2 regions of the Sporosarcina sp. GTC18466 genome follow, and region 1 is predicted to be linked to the other one. Evidence: a T-box and tRNA genes for the amino acid it is inferred to sense, from the RefSeq annotation. Region 1 holds a T-box; the other holds one or more tRNA genes.
The links. The T-box of region 1 lies ahead of ileS (isoleucine--tRNA ligase). A T-box ahead of a tRNA ligase gene usually reads a tRNA of that ligase, here a tRNA-Ile.
Positions count from the first base shown of each region.

Region 1 (11,293 bases):
CCGACGCCGTCATCCGTGAAGGCGAATGCGCCCTCCTGTTTCAACTCTTCAAAGTCGACGAGTTCCTTGCCAGCCTCCCTAATTGTGATGGAGGCATACGGGAGGACCCGGATATGCGCCTTTTCTTTGATCAGGCTATTGATATGCGCCAAATTCTCTTTTGTATCCGGAACAGGCCGCGTATTCGGCATTGCGCAGATGGTCGTATAGCCGCCTTTAGCTGCAGCCATTGTTCCCGAGTCGATCGTCTCTTTGCGCTCGCCGCCCGGTTCGCGTAAATGGACATGCACGTCGATGAAACCTGGCGAGAGGAAATTCCCTTTCCCGTCAATCAATTCCGCATCACTCCGGTCAAGCCCTTCGCCGATCTCTTTCACTTTTCCGTCCTCGATCAATAATTCCGTCTTGATCATTTCCCCATCTGCATTCAACATATATACATTCGTCAGAAGCTTAGCCATATTATCGTCCTCCTAAGATGATGTCGAGAATCGCTGCGCGGATATATACGCCGTTTTCCATTTGCTTGAATATGCGGGATCTTTCACACTCTACGAGAGAACTTGCAATTTCCACATCGCGGTTGACCGGTGCCGGGTGCATGACAATCGCATGATCTTTCATCCGCTTCTCGCGTTCTTCCGTCAGTCCGTACTGCCGTAGATATTCCTCTTTCGTGAAAGACGCCTCCTCATCATGACGTTCATGCTGGACACGAAGCAGCATGACAACGTCGCTTGATTCGATCACATCATCCCAGTCGGATACACTTTCAAATTCACCTGACCATTCAGGCGGGCATAGGAATGTGACGTTCGCGCCCAATTTCTTTAACGCATCGGCGTTCGAGCGGGCGACACGGCTATGCGAGATATCTCCGGCTATCAAGATATTCAGCCCTTCAAACGCTCCAAACTCCTCCTTGATCGTGAACAGGTCGAGCAAGGATTGCGTAGGATGCTGTCCTGAACCGTCTCCTCCGTTAATGATGGAGACATTCGTCTTGCCGATCAAATCGTTGTAGTAACCGTCCTGGGGATGGCGCACGATCAGGGCGTCCACGCCGATTGCCTCTAGGGTCCGGACGGTGTCATACAGTGTTTCTCCTTTAAGCACGCTGGATGAGCCGGGGTCGAATGGAAGTACATCGATTCCAAGTTTGCGTTCAGCCATTTCAAAGCTCATGCTGGTCCGTGTGCTCGGTTCAAAGAACAGATTGCTGACCGTGCAGCCGATTTGCGTCTTGTCAATGCCGTTCGCCTTGAAATAAGCCGCCCGGTCAATGATCGCCATGATCTCCTCATTGCTCAAGTCCTTCATTGACACGACATGTTTCACCGTTTTGCATCCGGAATAAGCCGCGCTTTTATAAACTGGTTTCTTTGTAACTAGTTGTACCATATCAGTTACCCCTCTCATTTTGTAAGATTGAAAAAGCCTTTCCGCTGGCGGAAAGGCTCGTTGAAACAGACAGTGCCACGGCTTTCCCTCGGGAAGACCGGAACTATCCAGCGAACCTTTCCTTGTCTCACAGGACAAATTTTAAAAGGTCTTGCTCATTCAGTTTCGTCCATCAATGTTTCATCTTTCTTTCCAGGCAGCACGAGATTGAGGACGACGCCGACAATAGCCGCGAGCGCCATTCCGCCGACCTGGAATGTCTCACTGATGTGTACCGATGCCCCGCCAACACCAATCACCAGAATGATCGATGTGATGACGAGATTTCGCTGTTCGCCAAAATCGACTTTATGGTCGACCAGCATCCGCAGTCCTGATGAAGCTATGATTCCGAACAGCAGGATGGAAACACCGCCTAGCACTGCCGTCGGTATCGTCGTGATGGCCGCCATCACCTGCCCTAGAAACGAGAAGAGGATTGCGAACACGGCTGCTCCAATAATAACGCACACACTGTACACTCTCGTGATCGCCATAACACCGATATTTTCACCGTATGTCGTTTTCGGCGGTCCGCCCAGCAATCCGCTGATGAGTGTCCCTAGCCCATCTCCCAAGAGGGAGCGATGCAGGCCCGGTTCTTTGATGAAATTCCGTTCTACCACTTTGCCAAGAACAAGCTGATGGCCGATATGCTCGGAAATGGTGACAATCGAGATCGGCACCATGATCGCAATCAGCGTCGGTGTGACGACAAAGTCATAATCAACGCCTGGTATGAGGAACTTCGGAACCTCGATGAAGGAAGCTTCCCGGATCGGTGTAAAATCGATGATGCCGATCCACCAGGAGTAAAGGTAACCGACAACAATTCCGATCAGCACCGGCATCAGACTGATCACCCCCCGGAAAAACATCAGGCAGATGATTGCTGTAAGCAAAGTGACAATAGCTGCTGAGAAGTGCAGAAGGCTGTAGACTTTCTCGCCATCCACATCAATCATGCTGGCCATCTCGACCGCTACCGGTGCTACCCCAAGACCGATCACCATGATGACCGGGCCGACAACGACCGGCGGCAGCAGTTTCATAATCCACTTGTATCCCGTTTTCCAGATGACAAGTGAGACGAGCGCATAGACGAGGGAAACGAACAAACTTCCGATCATTGCGCTTCCGATCCCCTCCGCTTTCGTCGCCGCGAGAATCGGTGCGATGAAGGCGAATGAAGAACCGAGGTAGGCCGGCACTTTCCCGCCTGTGACGAGGACAAAGACAATCGTCGCAATCCCGCTCGTCAATAGGGCGATGGCTGGGCTTAGATCCACCAGCGTCGGCACGAGGATTGTCGCACCGAACATCGCGAACATATGCTGCAGACTCAGGATCAGCCATTTGGGGGCTGCCGGTCTTTCATGTACATCCAATACTTTGTCGCTCATTTCCCTAGTACCCCCGCTATTGTTTATTTTTCGTGGATGGTGACGCCGTTCGTCCCGTCTTCTTCAGCCAGTTCAACAACGACACGTTCGTCACTTGAAGTGGGAATGTTCTTTCCGACAAAGTCGGGGCGTATTGGCAATTCTCGGTGTCCCCGGTCGACAAGGACAGCCAGCTGGATAGCAGATGGCCTGCCGAGATCCATCACCGCGTCCATCGCAGCCCTGACCGTCCTGCCGGTATAAAGGACATCATCGACCAGGATGACTTTACGGTTGTTCACGTCGTGTTTAATATCGACTTGGTGGACTTTCGGCTCAGCATCTTCATGACGCAGCTGTAGATCATCGCGGTAAAGCGTTATATCAAGCTCCCCTGCAAGGATTGGCTTCCCTTCGATCTGTTCAATTTTCGCCATCAGCCGTTTAGCGAGCACCGCACCCCTTGTTTTGATGCCGACGAGAATGCAATCGTCAATCCCTTTATTCCGTTCAATGATTTCATGGGCAATGCGGGTCACAGCTCTCGTGATCGCCTGCTCATCAAGGATATTCGCTTTTTCAGCCATGCAGATCCCTCCGATTCATAATAAAAAACCTCCCTGCCCAATATATGGCAAGGAGGTTTTGCATTCAGAAAATAAGCGTACAGATGGATTCCGCCGTAGCGGATCCTTTGTACAATTCCGGGCAACCTTCCCAGCCTCTCTGGACTGACTTTAAAGGTATCGCTATTCATTTGCTGAAATGAGTATACTTCGATTTTAACCGGAAGTCAACGATTTTCTTTCCGCAATTGTTCGATGAGGTCCTCATAATTTTCAGGAAGCGGTGCCTTGAACTCCATATACTCTCCGGTAGACGGGTGGACAAAGCCCAGTGTACCCGCATGCAGCACCTGGCCATCAAACTCGATCGTCTTCTTCGGACCGTATTTCGGGTCCCCCGCCAGCGGATATCCGATATATTTCATATGGACACGGATCTGATGGGTACGGCCTGTCTCTAACCTGCATTCGATGAGTGTAAAGTCGCCGAAGCGCTCAAGCACCTTGAAATGGGTGACCGCATGCTTGCCGTTATCAACGATCGTCATGCTTTGCCGGTCCCTCTGATCCCGTCCGATCGGCGCATCGATTGTTCCGTTGTCATGAGGGATATTGCCGTGGACAAGAGCCGTATAGACACGTGTCACCGACTTCTCGACAAGCTGATCGACGAGCGAAACATGCGCTTTATCATTTTTTGCGACCATCAGAAGTCCGGATGTGTCCTTATCGATACGATGCACGATGCCCGGACGCATGACACCATTGATGCCCGACAGGTCATTGCAATGGAACATGAGCCCGTTGACGAGTGTGCCGGATAAATGGCCAGGAGCTGGATGGACGACCATGCCGCTCGGTTTATTGACAACAAGGACGTCACTGTCCTCATAGACGATATCAAGGCCCAGGTCTTCCGCCACGATATCCAGCTCTTCAGGATCAGGCACCTCGACTTCGATAAGATCGCCTTCCTTTAGTTTGGCATTCGGTTTGACCGCCGCTCCATTGACTTTGACTACGCCTTCCTTCAGCCACTGCTGAATTTGAGTGCGTGACCAGTCAGCATGGAGCTCCGGAAGCATTTTATCGATCCGCGTCCCGGCCTGCTGGTCTGTAACAGTAAATTCGAATTGTTCCATTAAGACACCTTTTTCTTCTTGTTCTTTTGTTCTTCGATGATGACAGTGATTACAATGAGCACAACACCGACGGTCAGTGCGGCATCCGCCACATTGAAAATCGGGAAATCATATTTGACGACCGGAATCAGAACATCGACAAAATCGACAACTTCCTTGCGCCAAATCCGGTCAATGAAATTCCCTACCGCCCCTCCGAGGAGGAACATCAGGCTGACACGGAACAGACGGCTCCCGTTCGCTTCTTTGTGGAAGAAATAAAGTATGCCGGCAACGACAAGGAGGGTCACGATATAAAACAGCCACATCTGCCCTTCTAGCATCCCCCATGCCGCCCCTTTATTTCGGTGGGACAGCAGCGCTATATACGGATCCAGCACCGGGATGCGCTGGCCTATTTCCATATGCTGCACGACAAGCCATTTCGTCCATTGGTCAAGTGCGATGACCAAGGCCGCGATTGCATAATAAATGATCAATCCATAAACCCCCGTCCGACAGTTTCTGATTCATTTTACCATAAACGAAGGGCGGCGTGGAAATTTGGCATTGCCGTTTTCTCACTTCGAAAAAAGGCCGCCCATCTCCATAACGGATTGGGCGGCTCCTCATCAGTTGCTATAGTAAGTCGTAACAACATCTGCACATCGGGCACAGAGCAACGGATGGTTCTCATCTGTGCCGACAGACGTGGAAATTGTCCAGCAGCGCTCACACTTTTCTCCTTGCGCAGGCTCTACGTGTACAGTCGCCACATCAAGCTTTACGGCTTCTTCCGGCATTGCGGATTCTTCTTTCTCCTCAAACTCGGAAACGATGAAGAACTGGGCATAATCGATGTCATCGCTGGCAAAGACATCTTTCATGCTCTCCGGCAACGCGACAGTCACTTTCGCCTCAAGCGATTTTCCGATTGTCTTCGCATTCCGTGCTTCCTCAAGTGCCTTGAGCACGTCATCACGGACACGCATAAGTGTTTTGAAGCGTTCTTGGATCTCTTTTGAGCCGCGGTACTCCTCGTACACAGGCATATCCGTCAATTGGACGCTCTCTTCCTCTTCATGTTCTAGATAGCCCCACATTTCGTCAGCTGTATGCGCAAGGATTGGCGACAGCAATTTCAGCAGGGTGATCAGCGAGTCGTACATGACCGTCTGCATTGCCCGGCGATGCGGGTTATCTTGCCCTTCGATATAAACGACGTCTTTCGCAATGTCGAGATAGAACGAGCTTAGCTCATTCGTACAGAAGTTATTGACCGCATGGTACACATCCATGAAATGATATGTTTCATACGAGTTGCGGACTTCCTTGATCAACTCCTGAAGGGATACAAGCACATATTGATCGACTGGACGCAACTCTTCGAATGGAACACGATCTTTCGAAGGATTGAAGTCCGATGTGTTGCCATGCAGGAAGCGGAGTGTATTCCTGATTTTCCGGTATACTTCCGACACTTGCTTGAAGTTCGAGTCCGAGACGCGCACGTCAGCCGTATAGTCGACAGAAGAAACCCATAGACGCAGAATATCCGCGCCAAGCTGATTCATGACTTTCGCAGGGACAATCGTATTGCCAAGGGATTTACTCATCTTGCGCCCTTCGCCGTCAAGGGTGAAGCCGTGGCTGAGGATCCCTTTGTACGGCGCGTGCCCGCTGATTGCAACGCTCGTTGTCAATGAAGAGTTGAACCAGCCGCGGTACTGGTCGGATCCTTCAAGATACAGGTCTGCCGGATAAGCGAGATCATCACGCTCCACGAGCACTCCTTGATGTGTTGAACCTGAATCGAACCAGACATCCATAATATCGGTTTCTTTCGTGAACCTGCCGTTCGGGCTGCCTTCGTGCAAGAACCCTTCTGGCAGGAGATCCTTTGCGTCGCGCTCAAACCAGATATTCGACCCATGTTCGCGGAAAAGATTGGAAACATGATCGATCGTCTCATCTGTGATGATTTCCTGCCCATTTTCTGCATAAAAGACAGGAATCGGAACGCCCCAGACCCGCTGGCGGGAAATGCACCAGTCGCCCCGGTCGCGCACCATGTTGAACAGTCTTGTTTCGCCCCACTCCGGAGTGAACTTCGTGCCCCTGATCGCTTCCAGCAGTTCGCCTCGGAATGATTCGATAGAAGCGAACCATTGGGCGGTCGCACGGAAGATGACGGGTTTCTTTGTGCGCCAGTCATGCGGATACGAGTGAGTGATGAATGATAGGTTCAGAAGTGCACCGGCTTCTTCCAGCTGTTTCGTCACTTCCTTATTCGCATCCTCATAGAAGAGTCCCTCAAAACCAGGAGCTTCGCTTGTCATGACACCGCGATCATCAATTGGTGAGAAGGCATCGATGCCATATTGTTTGGATACATAGAAATCATCTTCCCCGTGGCCTGGAGCTGTATGGACGCATCCCGTACCCGCTTCAGCAGTGACATGTTCTCCGAGCATCACTAGGGAATCACGATCGTAAATCGGATGTTTTGCAATGACACGGTCAAGGTCTGTGCCTTTGATCTCCTCGATTGTCTTATACGATTCCCAGCCTACTTCCTTAGCGACCGACTCCACAAGCTCTTTTGCCATCAAATACTTCTGGCCGTCCACTTCCACGACAGAATACACGAAATCTGGATGCACTGAAATTCCGAGGTTCGCTGGAATCGTCCAAGGCGTTGTCGTCCAGATGACGATTTTCACATCTTCACCGATCACACCTTTCCCGTCCTTCACCCGGAATGCAACATAGATGGAAGGCGATTTCTTATCTTTGTATTCAATTTCCGCTTCAGCCAGAGCAGATTCACTTGATGGCGACCAGTAGACAGGCTTGAGACCTTTATAGATATAGCCCTTTTTCGCCATTTCACCGAACACTTCGATTTGACGGGATTCAAAAGCTGGCTTCAGAGTGATATATGGATTTTCCCAATCTCCCCGCACGCCAAGCCGCTTGAACTCTTTACGCTGATTATCAATCTGGCTATATGCATATTCCTCGCACATCTTCCGGAACTCGGCGATGGACAGCTCTTTCCGGTTGACGCCTTTGTTCACAAGCGCCTGCTCAATCGGAAGGCCGTGCGTATCCCAACCGGGAACGTATGGTGCATTGAAGCCGGTCATGGACTTGTAGCGGACGATCATATCTTTCAGCACCTTATTCAGCGCATGACCCATATGCAGGTCACCGTTCGCATACGGCGGGCCGTCATGCAAGATGAAAAACGGGCGTCCTTCCGTCCGCTCTTGGACCTTCTTGTAAATCTCCATCTCTTCCCACTTCTTCTGCATGTCCGGTTCCTTATTCGGCAAATTCCCGCGCATCGGGAAGTCAGTTTTCGGCATGAGCAATGTTTCTTTGTAATCCATCCGATATTCCTCCTTAAAATAAAAAATCCCCGTCCCTAATAAAGGGACGAGGAATTGTTCTCGCGTTACCACCCTAGTTGCGACTTTTTACAAAGCCGCCTCTCAGTCACCATAACGGGGTGTATCCGGGACCGGTTTTCACCGATCCGGCTCCAGAGTGATTTTCGTTTCCGCTACACTGACCGGGCTTTCACCATCCCCGGCTCGCTAGGCGTGTTTTCGGAAAGTACTCTCTCTTTCAATGCCTGTCATTCAATATGATCATTATTATAGGTGGGAATGAAAAGAAAAGTCAAGCTTCTCTCATTCACGGTCTGCGGCAGCTTCAAGCCCATCCGTATCAGGGACGTATTGCATCAGACCATCCCAATCATCGGATTTGATCATATCCAGCTGCGCTTCGATCAGCATCCTGAACCGGTTGCGGAATACTTTTGACTGTTTTTTCAAATCCTCGATTTCAAGAGCGATCCGGCGTGCCCGGGAAAGCGCTTCGTTGACGATGCGGTCTGCGTTCTTTTCCGCTTCTTTAATAATCAGTTTTGACTCTTGTGCTGAATTGCGCCGTACATCCTCCGCCGCTTCCTGAGCGACAAGGATGGATTTCTGCAATGTCTCCTCAATGGACGTAAAATGGGAGATCTGCTCCTTTGTTTCTTTCAGGCTGTTTTTCAGTTTTTTATTTTCCTCGAGCACATTCTCATAATCTTTCATGATCTGCTCAAGAAACTCATTCACTTCATCTTCATCATAACCGCGGAAGCCGCGGCTGAACTCTTTGTTATGTATGTCAAGTGGAGATAATGCCATGAATCGTCCGCCCCTTTCAGGTAGTCCTTTCTATTATACATATTAGGAGACAAGAAATCAGCAGTTTTTTAATGGATTATCAGAAAAATCATTCTAACGAACCGATTAAGAGCCGGATTTTGTCTTTTTTTGTCCTTCCTTCGATTGCGATCACTTTGAAGCGTCCTGCCCCCCGAATGGAAATCATATCGGATTCATTAACTTCAAAAGCCGTCTGTTCACGCAGTGTCCAGTTGACTTTCACTTTCTCTCCATGAATTAGGGCTGCCGCTTTTTGCCGAGGGCATTTCAATAATGCCGCGACGACCGTATCCAGCCGCAGCGAACTGATGATATAGGTCTGCTCCGTCCAAACTTCTGTCATAGGAAGCAGGTTGTTTGTCTGTTCAAGCCGGATCCTCGTCTTGCCTGCCTGGGTGAAATTAGCTGTCATATAGTCACGCAGCTCATTGGCCACCGTCATTTGAATGCGATCCCCGTCAACCCGGATGTCACCGAATTTCGATCGGTCTATACCAAGCGACATCAATGCGCCAAGAATATCACGGTGCTCAAGTGTGACAAACCTCGAAGGATACTCTATCTCAAAAATAGTTACGGCAAAATCCTCCATTTGCGGTTCATAGTAATCCGGATATAGCAGAATACGCTGGCGCTCTGCGTCTTGGAAACCGCCACTCGCTGTAAATTGGAGTCCTGCCCCTTTCATGAGCGTTTCTGTAATGTAACGCTGACGCGGATCAAGGAAGCCGGTAAGCTTTGGAGAATAGGTATCCTCCACTTCCCGGACCCATCCGGCCGCCATTTCGATGAATGGCTGCTCGTCCTTCCTAAAGTGCTGTACAATCGACTCCAAAAGACCTCTCCTCCTTTCCCTATGTAAAAACACCTCACACAAGTGAGGTGTAGATCAGCTGATAAACAGCATAAATTCCGCGCGGCACCAAGTAATTCAAGACAAGCAGAGCGACAATCGGCGAAAAATCAATCATGCCGAACGGCGGTATGAAACGCCTGAAGAAACCTAAATAAGGTTCCGAAATGGCACCTAACAATCTGCCGAACCTCGTCTCTCTTGTGGAAGGCACCCACGACATCAAAATATAGATGATGAGAAGTATGGAATAAAGCTGGACGGCTCTCATCAACAATCCAGCAATCACGGTTATGGCTGCGAGCATATTAATGTGAACACCTCATTTGATTTCTATCGTTCAAAATAGTCGGAGATGGAACCGGCCACTTCAACATTTTCGGGGACACAGAGGAAAATATCTGTTCCGATTCGCTGAATATCGCCGCCAAGGGCATAGACGGTTCCACTTAAGAAATCGACGATGCGCACGCCTTGATCACGTTCAATCCTTTGAAGATTAACTACTACGGCCCTCTTATTTTTCAGCTGCTCTGAAATATCTTGCGCCTCAGCGTATACCCTGGGTTCAACCAAGATGACCTTTGAGGATTTCTGGATGCTCTGAAGGCTGACGACGGTGCCGGGCTGCTGCTGCATCTCCGATTGCTTTCGTATATTGGCAGTTTTACGTGGAGGTTCCGGGATTGGCTGCTGTATTTGTTGCACAGGCTGTTCCTGCTCAAACTCTTCTTCGTCATCCAAGTAGAACCATTTTTCGAATCGTCTCTTCATGCTCATCGTTATCCCTCGCTTTCCGTCCCGACCAAGGCGGTACCAATTCTAATATGGGTCGCTCCCTCTTCAACTGCGATTACATAATCATTGGACATGCCCATGGAAAGGTATGTACATGGCGCATGCGCAAGGCCTCTTTCCGCAACCCGGTCCCTTTCTCTGCGCAAGGAACGGAAGACATTGCGGATCATTTCTTCATCCTCAGAGAACGGTGCCATCGTCATTAAGCCGACAACACGGATTTTATCGTACGCTTCAAGCTCGGCAAGGAAGCTCTCAAGCTCTGACGAAGAAATGCCCGATTTGGTTTCTTCTCCAGAGACATTTACCTGGAGAAAACAATCAAGCGTTTCTGTCGCCCGCTTTTGGATTTCTTTCGCAAGGCTGATCCTGTCAAGAGAATGAAGATAATCCACCTTGCCCATCAGGTCTTTCACTTTTCTGCTTTGAACATTGCCGATGAAATGCCACGTCGCGCCTTCGTGAATCGCTTCCTGTTTATCAGCCAATCCTTCCAGGCGGTTCTCTCCCAGGTCGAGTATCCCAGCTTCGAGCACTTCTCTCGCCCTGCGAGGAGTGACCTGCTTCGTAACCGCGACAATGGTGATGTCTTCCCGGCTGCGTCCCGAGCGTTCACATGCCTGCTGGATCTCTTCTTCTATCTTACTGATATTTTGCATTACTGTACTCAAGATCATCACTACTTTTCATCTACTTTGCCTTATTGTATCAAGCCAGACCAGACATATCAACGGTTTGTCATCCGTTTTCCAAGGTTTTCTTTCCGACTAATATGATATCTTTGCCGATTGTCACGACATCAGGGTATTTGATTTGCCGTAAGTCGCTCTCCTTCGGTTCAAAAAAGAAAGATCGTTCTCCGCCCCCTACAAGAAGGGAATCGATTTTACCTTGTTTAATGTCGATG
Region 1 is NZ_AP044037.1:117,757-129,049, reverse strand. It holds gene ACZ5FK_RS00630 (dihydroorotase) at 1-461, opposite strand, end outside; gene ACZ5FK_RS00625 (aspartate carbamoyltransferase catalytic subunit) at 463-1,338, opposite strand; gene ACZ5FK_RS00620 (uracil-xanthine permease family protein) at 1,557-2,843, opposite strand; gene pyrR (bifunctional pyr operon transcriptional regulator/uracil phosphoribosyltransferase PyrR) at 2,867-3,409, opposite strand; gene ACZ5FK_RS00610 (RluA family pseudouridine synthase) at 3,616-4,530, opposite strand; gene lspA (signal peptidase II) at 4,530-5,009, opposite strand; gene ileS (isoleucine--tRNA ligase) at 5,142-7,904, opposite strand; T-box leader at 7,944-8,155, opposite strand; gene ACZ5FK_RS00595 (DivIVA domain-containing protein) at 8,208-8,714, opposite strand; gene ACZ5FK_RS00590 (YlmH family RNA-binding protein) at 8,803-9,570, opposite strand; gene ACZ5FK_RS00585 (YggT family protein) at 9,605-9,895, opposite strand; gene ACZ5FK_RS00580 (cell division protein SepF) at 9,922-10,368, opposite strand; gene ACZ5FK_RS00575 (YggS family pyridoxal phosphate-dependent enzyme) at 10,371-11,063, opposite strand; gene ACZ5FK_RS00570 (PRC-barrel domain-containing protein) at 11,125-11,293, opposite strand, start outside.

Region 2 (11,293 bases), 210 kb from region 1:
TCGTGAGACAGTTCGGTCCCTATCCGTCGCGGGCGCAGGAAATTTGAGAGGAGCTGTCCTTAGTACGAGAGGACCGGGATGGACACACCGCTGGTGTACCAGTTGTTCTGCCAAGGGCATCGCTGGGTAGCTATGTGTGGACGGGATAAATGCTGAAAGCATCTAAGCATGAAGCCCCCCTCGAGATGAGATTTCCCTTTACTTCTGTAAGTAAGATCCCTCAAAGATGATGAGGTGGATAGGTCCGGGGTGGAAGCGTGGCGACACGTGCAGCTGACGGATACTAATCGATCGAGGACTTAACCAAGAAAAGCGGAGACGACCGTTTAGGCGCGACAGGCATAAGACAGCCTGCGGAAGTGGCGAAAGCCACCGGAGCAGGATGGCTTATGACCCCGAGCGACTGGGAGTTGAAGCTGGACACAAGAAATGCCGAAGCGGCCGCCAAGGCGCGACAGGCACAAGACGGATTGGCGAAGCGGCGCTTTCTGCCGCGCAGCCGAGACGGCTTGTGACCCGAGCGACTGGCCGCTGAGGCTGGACAGTTACAATAGTACGTTGATTACGTTACCCAATGTCACTTCTATCCGGTTTTGAATGAGCAATTCATTCAAAAAAAGCTCTTTTCACTAAAAAAAGTGCTTGTAAATCTCTAAAGAGATGATATAATAAGTAATGTCTTCAAAAGAAGTACAAGTCTGGTAATGATGGCGAAGAGGTCACACCCGTTCCCATACCGAACACGGAAGTTAAGTTCTTCAGCGCCGATGGTAGTAGGGGGCTTCCCCCTGTGAGAGTAGGACGTCGCCAGGCTTATATACGGAGGATTAGCTCAGCTGGGAGAGCACCTGCCTTACAAGCAGGGGGTCGGCGGTTCGAACCCGTCATCCTCCACCATATATCTTATGTGCCGGTGTAGCTCAACTGGTAGAGCAACTGACTTGTAATCAGTAGGTTGAGGGTTCAAGTCCTTTCGCCGGCACCACTAAGAGCCATTAGCTCAGTTGGTAGAGCATCTGACTTTTAATCAGAGGGTCGCAGGTTCGAATCCTGCATGGCTCACCATTTTAATCATGCGGGTGTGGTGGAACTGGCAGACACGCTAGACTTAGGATCTAGTGCCGCAAGGCGTGGGGGTTCGACTCCCTTCACCCGCACTTTATACGCGGAAGTAGTTCAGTGGTAGAATACGACCTTGCCAAGGTCGGGGTCGCGGGTTCGAATCCCGTCTTCCGCTCCAATTTTGCCGGGGTGGCGGAACTGGCAGACGCACAGGACTTAAAATCCTGCGGTAGGTGACTACCGTACCGGTTCGATTCCGGTCCTCGGCATCAGAACCAGTTAGGATCAAGCGCCCGTAGCTCAATTGGATAGAGCGTCTGACTACGGATCAGAAGGTTGTGGATTCGACTTCTGCCGGGCGCGCCATTACATAGCAATCACTTTACGGGAAGTAGCTCAGCTTGGTAGAGCACTTGGTTTGGGACCAAGGGGTCGCAGGTTCGAATCCTGTCTTCCCGACCACTTTCAAAATGGGGCCTTAGCTCAGCTGGGAGAGCGCCTGCCTTGCACGCAGGAGGTCAGCGGTTCGATCCCGCTAGGCTCCACCATTTATAATAACTGAGAGTTATAAGTACTTTCGGCGGCGTAGCTCAGCTGGCTAGAGCGTACGGTTCATACCCGTAAGGTCGTGGGTTCGATTCCCTCCGCCGCTATCAAAAGGACCTTTAGCTCAGTTGGTTAGAGCAGACGGCTCATAACCGTCCGGTCGCAGGTTCGAGTCCTGCAAGGTCCACCACTATTTGAATATTATCACGGAGGAATACCCAAGTCTGGCTGAAGGGATCGGTCTTGAAAACCGACAGGGGTGTTAAAGCCCGCGGGGGTTCGAATCCCTCTTCCTCCGCCATATTGCTTTTTGAAACAGCATATGGTATACTAAGAAAGTGCTTGTCAATCAAGCTAGCAATTACATGCAGTTCATATTATTATCGCGGGGTGGAGCAGTGGTAGCTCGTCGGGCTCATAACCCGAAGGTCGCAGGTTCAAATCCTGCCCCCGCAACCAAATGGTCCCGTGGTGTAGCGGTTAACATGCCTGCCTGTCACGCAGGAGATCGCCGGTTCGATCCCGGTCGGGACCGCCATTTCATCTTTTATACATAGAAGTGAAAATGCAGCACAAACGGCTCAGTAGCTCAGTCGGTAGAGCAAAGGACTGAAAATCCTTGTGTCGGCGGTTCGATTCCGTCCTGAGCCATTCTTCTGCGGGTGTAGTTTAGTGGTAAAACCTCAGCCTTCCAAGCTGATGATGAGGGTTCGATTCCCTTCACCCGCTCCAATGGGCCTATAGCTCAGCTGGTTAGAGCGCACGCCTGATAAGCGTGAGGTCGGTGGTTCGAGTCCACTTAGGCCCACCATTCCGCAGTAGCTCAGTGGTAGAGCAATCGGCTGTTAACCGATCGGTCGTAGGTTCGAGTCCTACCTGCGGAGCCATCATTTTTAATACGGGGAAGTACTCAAGAGGCTCAAGAGGCGCCCCTGCTAAGGGCGTAGGTCGCGTAAGCGGCGCGAGGGTTCGAATCCCTCCTTCTCCGCCATATGGCCCCTTGGTCAAGCGGTTAAGACACCGCCCTTTCACGGCGGTAACACGGGTTCGAATCCCGTAGGGGTCATCCCAAAAAAGCTGAACGGCATAAACCGTTCAGCTTTTTTTATTTCTCTTTATTGCCTAAGCGGCAGGTCCTTGCTTAGGCATTACTCTGTTTCCTTATCGTTAATATAGCTGTCTCCCTCGTGATAAGGGATATCGCCGATTGGAGATTCAAGTCCTTCCTGATCCAGTTCCTCTTCATATTCCTTTTCTTCTGAAGAGCGGACAAATCCTCTGTTTTCACCGGTAATATCGGTTCCTGTAAATTCTTCATACTCTTCCGAGGCTCCGTCTATTATTCCATCCTCATACAATGTATTGTAATCGTCCCGATCCCCAAAGAAGTCAGAAGGTGTTTCGGATGTCCCCGACTGGGCAATCTCCGAGAAGCTGTCTTTGCTGTCTTCTATCGAATCATCGCTATGCCGGTTTGCGAAAGTATCAGGCTCTGCCATGATGAGGATATCCTTCTCGGAAGGCCGGTCTGTCGGCACTTCCTGTTCTGTTGTATGATCGATGCAGACGGTCGTATATGGGATCGCTTCCAAGCGTTCAAAGGGAATATCTTCACCGCATACTTTACATACTCCGTATGAGCCATCCTTAATAGCATCCAGGGCATCATCCACTTTTGCGATTTCTGCATCCGCATGCACATTTAACGCGATATCCTTTTGACGTTCAAACAGCTCTGTCCCCAAATCAGCCGGATGATTGTCATATGCCGACAGTTCGCCTACCGTATCCGTTTGGCTCTCTCTCGTTTCCGTCTCATCGTCTGTTTTCACCAAGTTCTCTTTTATGGAAAGCAATTCATTTTTTAAAATGCCCATTTGCCTCTCATCTAACATGAATTCCACATCCTTTGTCCATAATGGCTTTAGTATGTTCACTCCAGCCTCTTTCATCAATCTCTCATAATCGATTACTGTCCTATTCCCGTTTAGCCGAATATGCTAAACCTAAAAAGGAACCTGCTGGCGCAGGCTCCTTTTGCATATAGATTATTTGATGAGATGTCCAATCAGGATCCCGACTGCCAGGAGAAGGGCAAAAAGTGTGTTTGTCACAGCTGTGTCCTTCATCGCAGGCATCACTTGCAGCGGTTGCTCGTGCGTCCTGAATACTTTGATCGCATGGAGCGGTTTCTTGATGCTCAGGAATACGAGCAGCGCCCAAGCGGTCACATGTCCGGCGATCACTAAAGCGGTGATCCATCCATAGGAAATGAGGAAGAACGCGAGAAGGATAGTAATGGCCCGCTGGCGTCCGACTAAGATAGCCAGTGTTTTGCGCCCGCCTTCCGTATCACCGGCGATGTCCCTAATATTGTTGGACATCATGATGCCTGCTACGAGAAGCATGCTTGGAATAGACAGGTAAACCGCATCAGCTGTCACCGTTCCCGTCTGGATATAAAAAGCGATCAAGACAAGCAGCATTCCCATGACCACGCCTGAAAATAATTCACCTAATGGAGTGTAGGCGATCGGATAGGGTCCGCCTGTATAAAAATAACCGACCATCATGCATAAGAGGCCGATAACGGCGAGCGTCCAAGATGTTTCCATGCAAATGTAGACGCCGATCAAAATCGAAATGCCGTAGAGCAAAAATGCGATGGCTAACACGGTTCTCGGCTGTACACCGTTTCGGACAATCGTGCCCCCGATACCGACAGAGTGTTCCGTGTCCAGGCCTCTTTTGTAATCATAGTACTCATTGAACATATTAGTCGCCATTTGGATCAGGACGCTGGCGACTAGCATGGCAACGAATAGAGGGACGTGGAATGCACCATAGGAGACCGCAATCATCGTCCCAAGGAAAACGGGGGCGAACGCGGCGGTCAGTGTGTGAGGCCTTGTGAGCTGCCACCAGATCCTCCATCCTGTATCCGCTTTTATCGTCTGTTGCAATTTGATTCTCTCCTTAAATATAAATTAACGCATACTGCTATTGTACTCTAAAATGGGCCGTCCGCCTATGTACTTTGCATTATTTGTCCCTTTCCCTCCGGTTTCCGGTATAATGGAAAGGGTAAAGAACCTAGGTGTTTGACTGTATAGTAAGGAGAGAACATCATGAATCGGAATTTGACTGAACAAAGAGAACGTCAAAAAGCGATCATTTCAGAACCAATCCGTTTTTTTACGGAAACGATAGAAGTCCGGGGAATGTCCCCGTTGTCATTTTTTGAGTCGGGTGCATCCGATTATAAAGGCGAGCGGTTCTACTGGCAGAATGCTGACCAGAGTCTGACGCTTGCGGGTCTGGGACATGCCCACGTTCTGACGTCGGAGCGGTCCGCAGGCAGGTATGATGAGATATCGGAGGAATGGAGCCGGCTCTGTTCGCTGCTCGTGAAGGAAGAGAAAGACCGGGACCCTGTTCTTTTCGGCGGTTTCTCCTATGATTCCCTTCAAGTGGGTGAAGAGATGTGGAGTTCATTCCCATCCGCTTTTTTTGTTGTGCCCACTTTTCAATTGTCGATGGAAGAAGGCAAGGCCTATGTATCCATCAATATGATTGGCCGAAGTGAGCAAAGCGCTCAGGAGTTTGACCGTTTACGGGAAGAAAGGGACCGCCTGATCCATCTCGCACAGGTCCATGAATTCCAGTTTGGCGGGAAACCGGAAATCGTCTCCAAGCTGGAAATCGGGAAAGAGCGATATTTGCAGGCCGTTTCTCGGGTCACCGAACAGATCCGCTTAGGAAGGGCACGTAAAGTTGTCATCGCACGCTTGCTGAAACTTGGACTATCCAGCGATGCGAATGCGGCCGCTGTCCTAAGCGCCATTACGAATGAGCAGCGGGAAAGTTATCATTTCGGATTGGAAAATGGCCAGTCATTCTTTTTCGGCGCAACGCCGGAACGGTTGATTCAGATAAAAGACGGGCGGGCATACTCTGCTTGTATCGCAGGCTCGATCCGCCGGGGGGAGACCGCGGTTCTTGACAAGGAACTCGGGGAAGCCCTTCTGAATGACAAGAAAAATAGGGAAGAGCATCAGTGCGTCGTCAGCATGATCTCTGATGTATTTCATTCGCTTGGAAGAAATACCTCCATCCCTAAAACGCCGCGGCTGTTGAAAATCAGGGATATCCAGCATCTTTACACCCCTGTATCAGGGGATTTGGCTGAGCATACCGACATCTTTTCCTTTGTCAGGTCGCTGCATCCGACGCCTGCTCTTGGGGGTGTCCCTACCGATGTGGCGCTTGAGATGATCCGGGAAGAGGAAGGGATTGACCGCGGATATTATGCCGCCCCGATCGGCTGGACTGATGCGTCCGGAAATGGGGAATTCGCTGTCGGCATCCGGTCTGCACTTCTGAAAGGCGATACTGCCTATCTATACGCAGGAGGCGGCATAGTGGCGGATTCAGAACCCCGATCGGAATATGAAGAGACTTGGGTGAAATTCAGGCCTGTCCTCAGGGCGCTTGGAGGCAGACTTGATGGATGAACGTAGGATATTGACGAATCATGTGAAACGGCTGACAGGCTCCCTAATCCGTTCTGGTGCGGTCCGGGCAGTCATCAGCCCAGGCTCCCGTTCGACTCCGCTCGCTTATGCGTTTGCGTCATCCGGCGAAATGGAGACGTATATGCAAGTGGACGAGCGGTCGGCGGCGTATTTTGCACTAGGTCTTGCAAAAGCATCAGGGGAGCCGGTTGTCCTGCTTTGCACATCCGGGACGGCGGCTTCGAACTATCACCCGGCGGTCACGGAAGCGTATTACGCGAGAGTGCCGCTCATCGTCATGACCGCAGATCGGCCGCATGAGCTCCGGGAAGTCGGAGCTCCGCAGGCGATCCATCAGATCGGCATGTTCGGCGATCATGTGAAATGGAGTGTCGATTTTCCGCTGCCCGAGCAGAATGAGGCAGTGGATGATTTCTTGGAGCGGCATGTAAACCGCGCAGTTTCCATGGCCCAATCAGCACCAAAAGGACCTGTTCATATCAATGTCCCATTCAGGGAACCATTGTTGATCGACTTCGATTCGGATATGCCGGCGCTCTCTTTCCACAAGTCGATGCCTGGAGTACTAGGGATCGCCAAAGAAACTGAGATGGAGCTGAATCATCTGCTGGCAGGCTCTGAAAGAGGGCTTATTATCGCGGGTGAAATGACACCGGGGCTGGATAAAAAGCTGTTTTGGGAATTCGCCAAATCAACCGGCTGGCCAGTCCTCTGCGATCCACTGTCCAATCTGCGGAGCGGGGTGCCGAAAGACTGCCTGGCAATTTGCATCGACCATTATGATGCTTTGCTGAAAAGTGACAAGTTCCGCATGCGGGCTAAGCCGGACACCGTCATCCGTTTTGGAGCGCAGCCTGTCTCCAAACCACTGTCACTTTTTCTGAAGAATGTCCGGCCTGACGTGTTCATTGCGGTGGATGAATCTCCTGCTTTCCGCGATTCCCTCGGTATTGTGACGCATCATGTCCAATCATCGCCCGAAGCGGTATTATGCTTGCGGCCATATAACAAGCCAGGAAACTACGCGGCACTCTGGGAAAGAGCGAATGAAGTGGCGGAAAAGGCGCATGATGCATATGTGACGGAGCCGGGGGATGAAGGGATGTTCGCCAAGCTCTTGTTTGATCAACTGCCCGGCGGCAGCGATCTCTTCAGCGGCAGCAGCATGCCGATCCGCGACGTCGATACATTCTTCAGAAAGACGGGAAGGGACATCGGCATTTTTGCAAATAGAGGGGCTAATGGAATTGACGGGGTCGTCTCGTCCGCCTTTGGCATGCAGGCGGCCAGAAAGCGGCCTGCCTTCCTGCTGATCGGTGATCTGTCGTTCCTCCATGATGTGAATGGACTTCTTGTCTCAAGGTTCCAGGAGACCGACTTGACGATCATCCTGATGAATAATGACGGCGGCGGCATCTTTTCCTACTTGCCGCAAGCCTCTGTCCCTGACCATTTTGAGGAACTGTTTGGCACACCGACCGGTTTGACATTCGAAAATACCGCTGCCATGTATGACGCTCAATACAAGGCGGTCGCTGAACCTGAAGCATTCCTCTCAGAACTTCAGAAGCCGAAAGAGAAACCAGTCCGAATCATCGAAGTGTTCACAGACCGGCAAGTGAATGTCAAAACGCATAAAGCCTACTGGGACGCTATCATGAAAGGGCTGGAGAATCTTGATGGAACACTATGAAATTAGAGGGAATAGCATAGCTGTCAGGCAGCTTGGCGATAAAAGCCGGCAAACAATCGTGCTGCTCCATGGCTTTACAGGCAGTACGGCTACATGGGAAGAGACAGCAGAGCTGTTGAAGGACGATTTTCATCTCGTCATGGCCGATTTGACAGGACACGGAGAAACGGCAAGCCCTGACGATCCGAGCAGATACTACATGGAGGAGCAAGTCGAAGATCTGCATGAGCTTTTTTCACGCTTAGGGCTAAGCCGATTTGGACTGCTGGGCTATTCGATGGGCGGGCGGGTTGCGCTTGGCTATGCGGCTAGCTATCCTCAGAAAATCGCCGCCCTGATCCTCGAAAGCTCTTCGCCGGGGCTTCGGACAGAAGAGGAGCGTTCAGCACGAAGGGAAGCGGACGGAAGGCTGGCAGAGCGGATCATGCAAGAAGGAATTGAATGTTTTGTTGATTACTGGGAAAATATTCCTCTGTTTGCTACCCAGCAGAAACTGCCGCAAGAGAAGCGGGCCAGTATCCGGCTCGAACGTTTGCATCAGAAAGAAAGCGGTCTTGCTAATAGCTTGATCGGTATCGGGACAGGCAGTCAGCCGTCCTACTGGAACAGCCTTTCCGGTTTACAGCTGCCAGTTTTGCTGTTGACAGGAGAGCTGGACACGAAATTTGTTAGTATTGCCCGGGAAATGAAAGAAAAGCTACTGAATGCGGACCATGTCACCATTCCAGGCGCGGGCCATGCAATTCACGTGGAAAATCCAGAACGATTTGCTACAATGGTAAAGGAATATGCTAACGAAGTATTATTAGGAGGAGGTTCAATATGACACGTCAATGGGAAACAATCCGTACATATGAAGATATCAAGTACGAAAAGTACAATGGCATTGCAAAAGTGACAATTAACCGGCCCGAAGTACGCAACGCATTCCGTCCGAAAACTGTGATGGAGATGATTGATGCGTTCTCTCGTGCACGTGATGATGAAAGCATCGGTGTCATCATTCTTACAGGCGAGGGCGAGAAGGCATTCTGTTCCGGAGGAGATCAATCCGTCCGCGGCCATGGAGGCTATGTAGGGGAAGACGAAATTCCTCGTCTGAACGTCCTTGATTTGCAACGCTTGATCCGTGTCATTCCGAAACCGGTTGTTGCGATGGTCGCAGGTTACGCAATCGGGGGCGGACATGTTCTGCATGTCGTCTGTGATTTGACGATTGCTGCCGATAATGCTCGATTCGGCCAGACGGGACCGCGAGTCGGCTCGTTTGATGCAGGATACGGTTCCGGCTACCTTGCTCGGATCATCGGCCACAAAAAAGCCCGTGAAATCTGGTACCTATGCCGTCAGTATGACGCACAGCAGGCGCTTGATATGGGATTGGTCAATACCGTCGTGCCATACGAGCAGCTGGAAGACGAAACGGTTCAATGGTGCGAGGAAATGCTGGCGATGAGCCCGACTGCACTCCGTTTCATCAAAGCGGCTATGAATGCTGACACAGATGGACTTGCAGGTCTTCAACAAATGGCTGGGGATGCAACACTTCTCTACTATACGACAGAAGAAGCGAAGGAAGGCAGAGACGCGTTCAAGGAAAAGCGAAAGCCGGACTTCGGACAGTTCCCGCGTTTCCCATAATAATAAAAGCTGCCTGCTATGGCAGCTTTTTATATGGAATGAATTGATCCTTACAGGAGGGATGCGCATGATACCGAATTGGTTATGGCAGCGTTCGAATCTTTCACCAAGCCGAGTCGCTTTATCCTATGGAGATGAATATTGGACCTTCCGGCAGCTGCATGAGAAGGCTGTTGAATTAGCTTCCAAATTAAGGTCGAATGGACTTGAGGAAGGAAATCGGGTTGCGTTACTCGGTCCCTCTACTCCAGAAATGGTCTTCGTCATTCATGCATGTCTGTATGCTGGAGTCGAAATCGTCATGCTGAACAGCAGATTATCGGAATCTGAAATTGCATGGCAGATCAGGGATGCACATGTCGAAACAGTCATTGCGGAAGGGAGCTTAACGGGTCTATTATCGGCTTGCCCTGCGATCGTATTGACGTTTTCAGACTTGGCGGCAAGTGCTCCTGCGCCTGTTGAGATAGATAGGGAGTGGCAGGAAGATCGGACCATCACGATCATGTATACATCCGGGACGACAGGATTTCCGAAAGGGGTCCGGCAAACGGCGGGTAACCATACATCCAATGCCATATCGTCAGTCCTGAATCTAGGGTTGGATGAAGAGGATGCATGGCTTTGTGCTATGCCTTTGTTCCATATCAGCGGCTTCTCAATCCTCGTCCGGTCCGTTATATACGGCATGGAAGTCAGGCTGTATGAGAAATTCGACGAAGTCATGGCTGCCCGCGATATACGGGAAGGCCGTGTCACGCGCATGTCAGTCGTCGCACACACACTGGACCGCATCATGCGCCAGCTTGAAGAGGATGAAATGCCGATTCCTCCCCGCTTCCGGACGATGCTGGCGGGAGGAGGGCCCATCCCGGCGCCGATGCTGGAAAGGGCAGTCCGGCTCAACATTCCTGTTTTACAGACATACGGCATGACGGAAACGAGTTCCCAGACAGCGACGCTCTCAGCGGAGGATGCATTGCGGAAAATCGGCTCTGCCGGAAAAGCCCTATTCTTTAACCAGATCTCCATCCAGGATGCGAAGGAGCCGGGACAAATTGGCGAAGTGCTGATCAAAGGCCCGCATGTCACTCCTGGCTACATTGGCAGGGCGGCCGAAATTGCGCCGACTAACGATGGTTGGCTGCCGACCGGAGACCTTGGCTATCTCGATGAAGAGGGGTATCTGTATATCGTCGACCGCCGTTCTGATTTGATCATCTCAGGCGGGGAGAATATTTATCCTGCTGAAATCGAAAGCGCCCTATGCGGCCATCCAGCTGTACTGGAGGCGGGGGTTTGCGGACAGGCGGATGACAAATGGGGCAGTGTGCCAGTCGCGTTTGTCGTGCGCGGGGATGCAGTGACAGAACAGGAGTTACAGGAGTTTTGCAGTCAGCATCTGGGGCGCTACAAGGTGCCAAAGCGTTTTGTATTTGTCGATGAACTGCCCCGAAATGCCGCGAACAAATTAGTTCGCCGTGAATTGCAGAATTGGTTATAAAAAAGAGGGAAGGGCACATGGCCTTTCCCTCTCTTGCATCATTTAGAGCGTAATGCAGTCTTGAGTGTTTCGATATTGTGCTTCATCAAGGTGAAATAGTCCTCTTTTGCCGCGATATCTTCAGGCGTGAGGACGGCAAGATTGTGAAGTGTCAGCGGCTGGGCACCGACCTCTTTCAGTATCACTTCCGTCAGTTTCGATGAGATATTCTGCTCGAACAGGATATAATCCACATGATCATTCTTCGCCTGGGCAACTATTTTGGCAAGCTCTTTTTGGGAAGGTTCACTTTGAGAATTCAATCCTGCGATC
Region 2 is NZ_AP044037.1:3,136,035-3,147,327, forward strand. It holds rRNA gene ACZ5FK_RS15700 (23S ribosomal RNA) at 1-307, shown strand, start outside; rRNA gene rrf (5S ribosomal RNA) at 698-813, shown strand; tRNA gene ACZ5FK_RS15710 (tRNA-Val) at 822-897, shown strand; tRNA gene ACZ5FK_RS15715 (tRNA-Thr) at 910-985, shown strand; tRNA gene ACZ5FK_RS15720 (tRNA-Lys) at 990-1,065, shown strand; tRNA gene ACZ5FK_RS15725 (tRNA-Leu) at 1,076-1,157, shown strand; tRNA gene ACZ5FK_RS15730 (tRNA-Gly) at 1,166-1,240, shown strand; tRNA gene ACZ5FK_RS15735 (tRNA-Leu) at 1,246-1,331, shown strand; tRNA gene ACZ5FK_RS15740 (tRNA-Arg) at 1,352-1,428, shown strand; tRNA gene ACZ5FK_RS15745 (tRNA-Pro) at 1,448-1,524, shown strand; tRNA gene ACZ5FK_RS15750 (tRNA-Ala) at 1,535-1,610, shown strand; tRNA gene ACZ5FK_RS15755 (tRNA-Met) at 1,642-1,715, shown strand; tRNA gene ACZ5FK_RS15760 (tRNA-Ile) at 1,722-1,798, shown strand; tRNA gene ACZ5FK_RS15765 (tRNA-Ser) at 1,817-1,909, shown strand; tRNA gene ACZ5FK_RS15770 (tRNA-Met) at 1,993-2,067, shown strand; tRNA gene ACZ5FK_RS15775 (tRNA-Asp) at 2,071-2,146, shown strand; tRNA gene ACZ5FK_RS15780 (tRNA-Phe) at 2,187-2,259, shown strand; tRNA gene ACZ5FK_RS15785 (tRNA-Gly) at 2,267-2,340, shown strand; tRNA gene ACZ5FK_RS15790 (tRNA-Ile) at 2,343-2,419, shown strand; tRNA gene ACZ5FK_RS15795 (tRNA-Asn) at 2,421-2,495, shown strand; tRNA gene ACZ5FK_RS15800 (tRNA-Ser) at 2,509-2,599, shown strand; tRNA gene ACZ5FK_RS15805 (tRNA-Glu) at 2,603-2,674, shown strand; gene ACZ5FK_RS15810 (TraR/DksA C4-type zinc finger protein) at 2,757-3,503, opposite strand; gene ACZ5FK_RS15815 (1,4-dihydroxy-2-naphthoate polyprenyltransferase) at 3,657-4,571, opposite strand; gene ACZ5FK_RS15820 (isochorismate synthase) at 4,737-6,122, shown strand; gene menD (2-succinyl-5-enolpyruvyl-6-hydroxy-3-cyclohexene-1-carboxylic-acid synthase) at 6,115-7,836, shown strand; gene menH (2-succinyl-6-hydroxy-2,4-cyclohexadiene-1-carboxylate synthase) at 7,823-8,662, shown strand; gene menB (1,4-dihydroxy-2-naphthoyl-CoA synthase) at 8,659-9,477, shown strand; gene ACZ5FK_RS15840 (o-succinylbenzoate--CoA ligase) at 9,545-10,981, shown strand; gene ACZ5FK_RS15845 (metal ABC transporter solute-binding protein, Zn/Mn family) at 11,020-11,293, opposite strand, start outside.
Region 2: it has a tRNA-Ile gene. The T-box ahead of ileS (isoleucine--tRNA ligase) is inferred to sense a tRNA for this amino acid. The anticodon was not compared.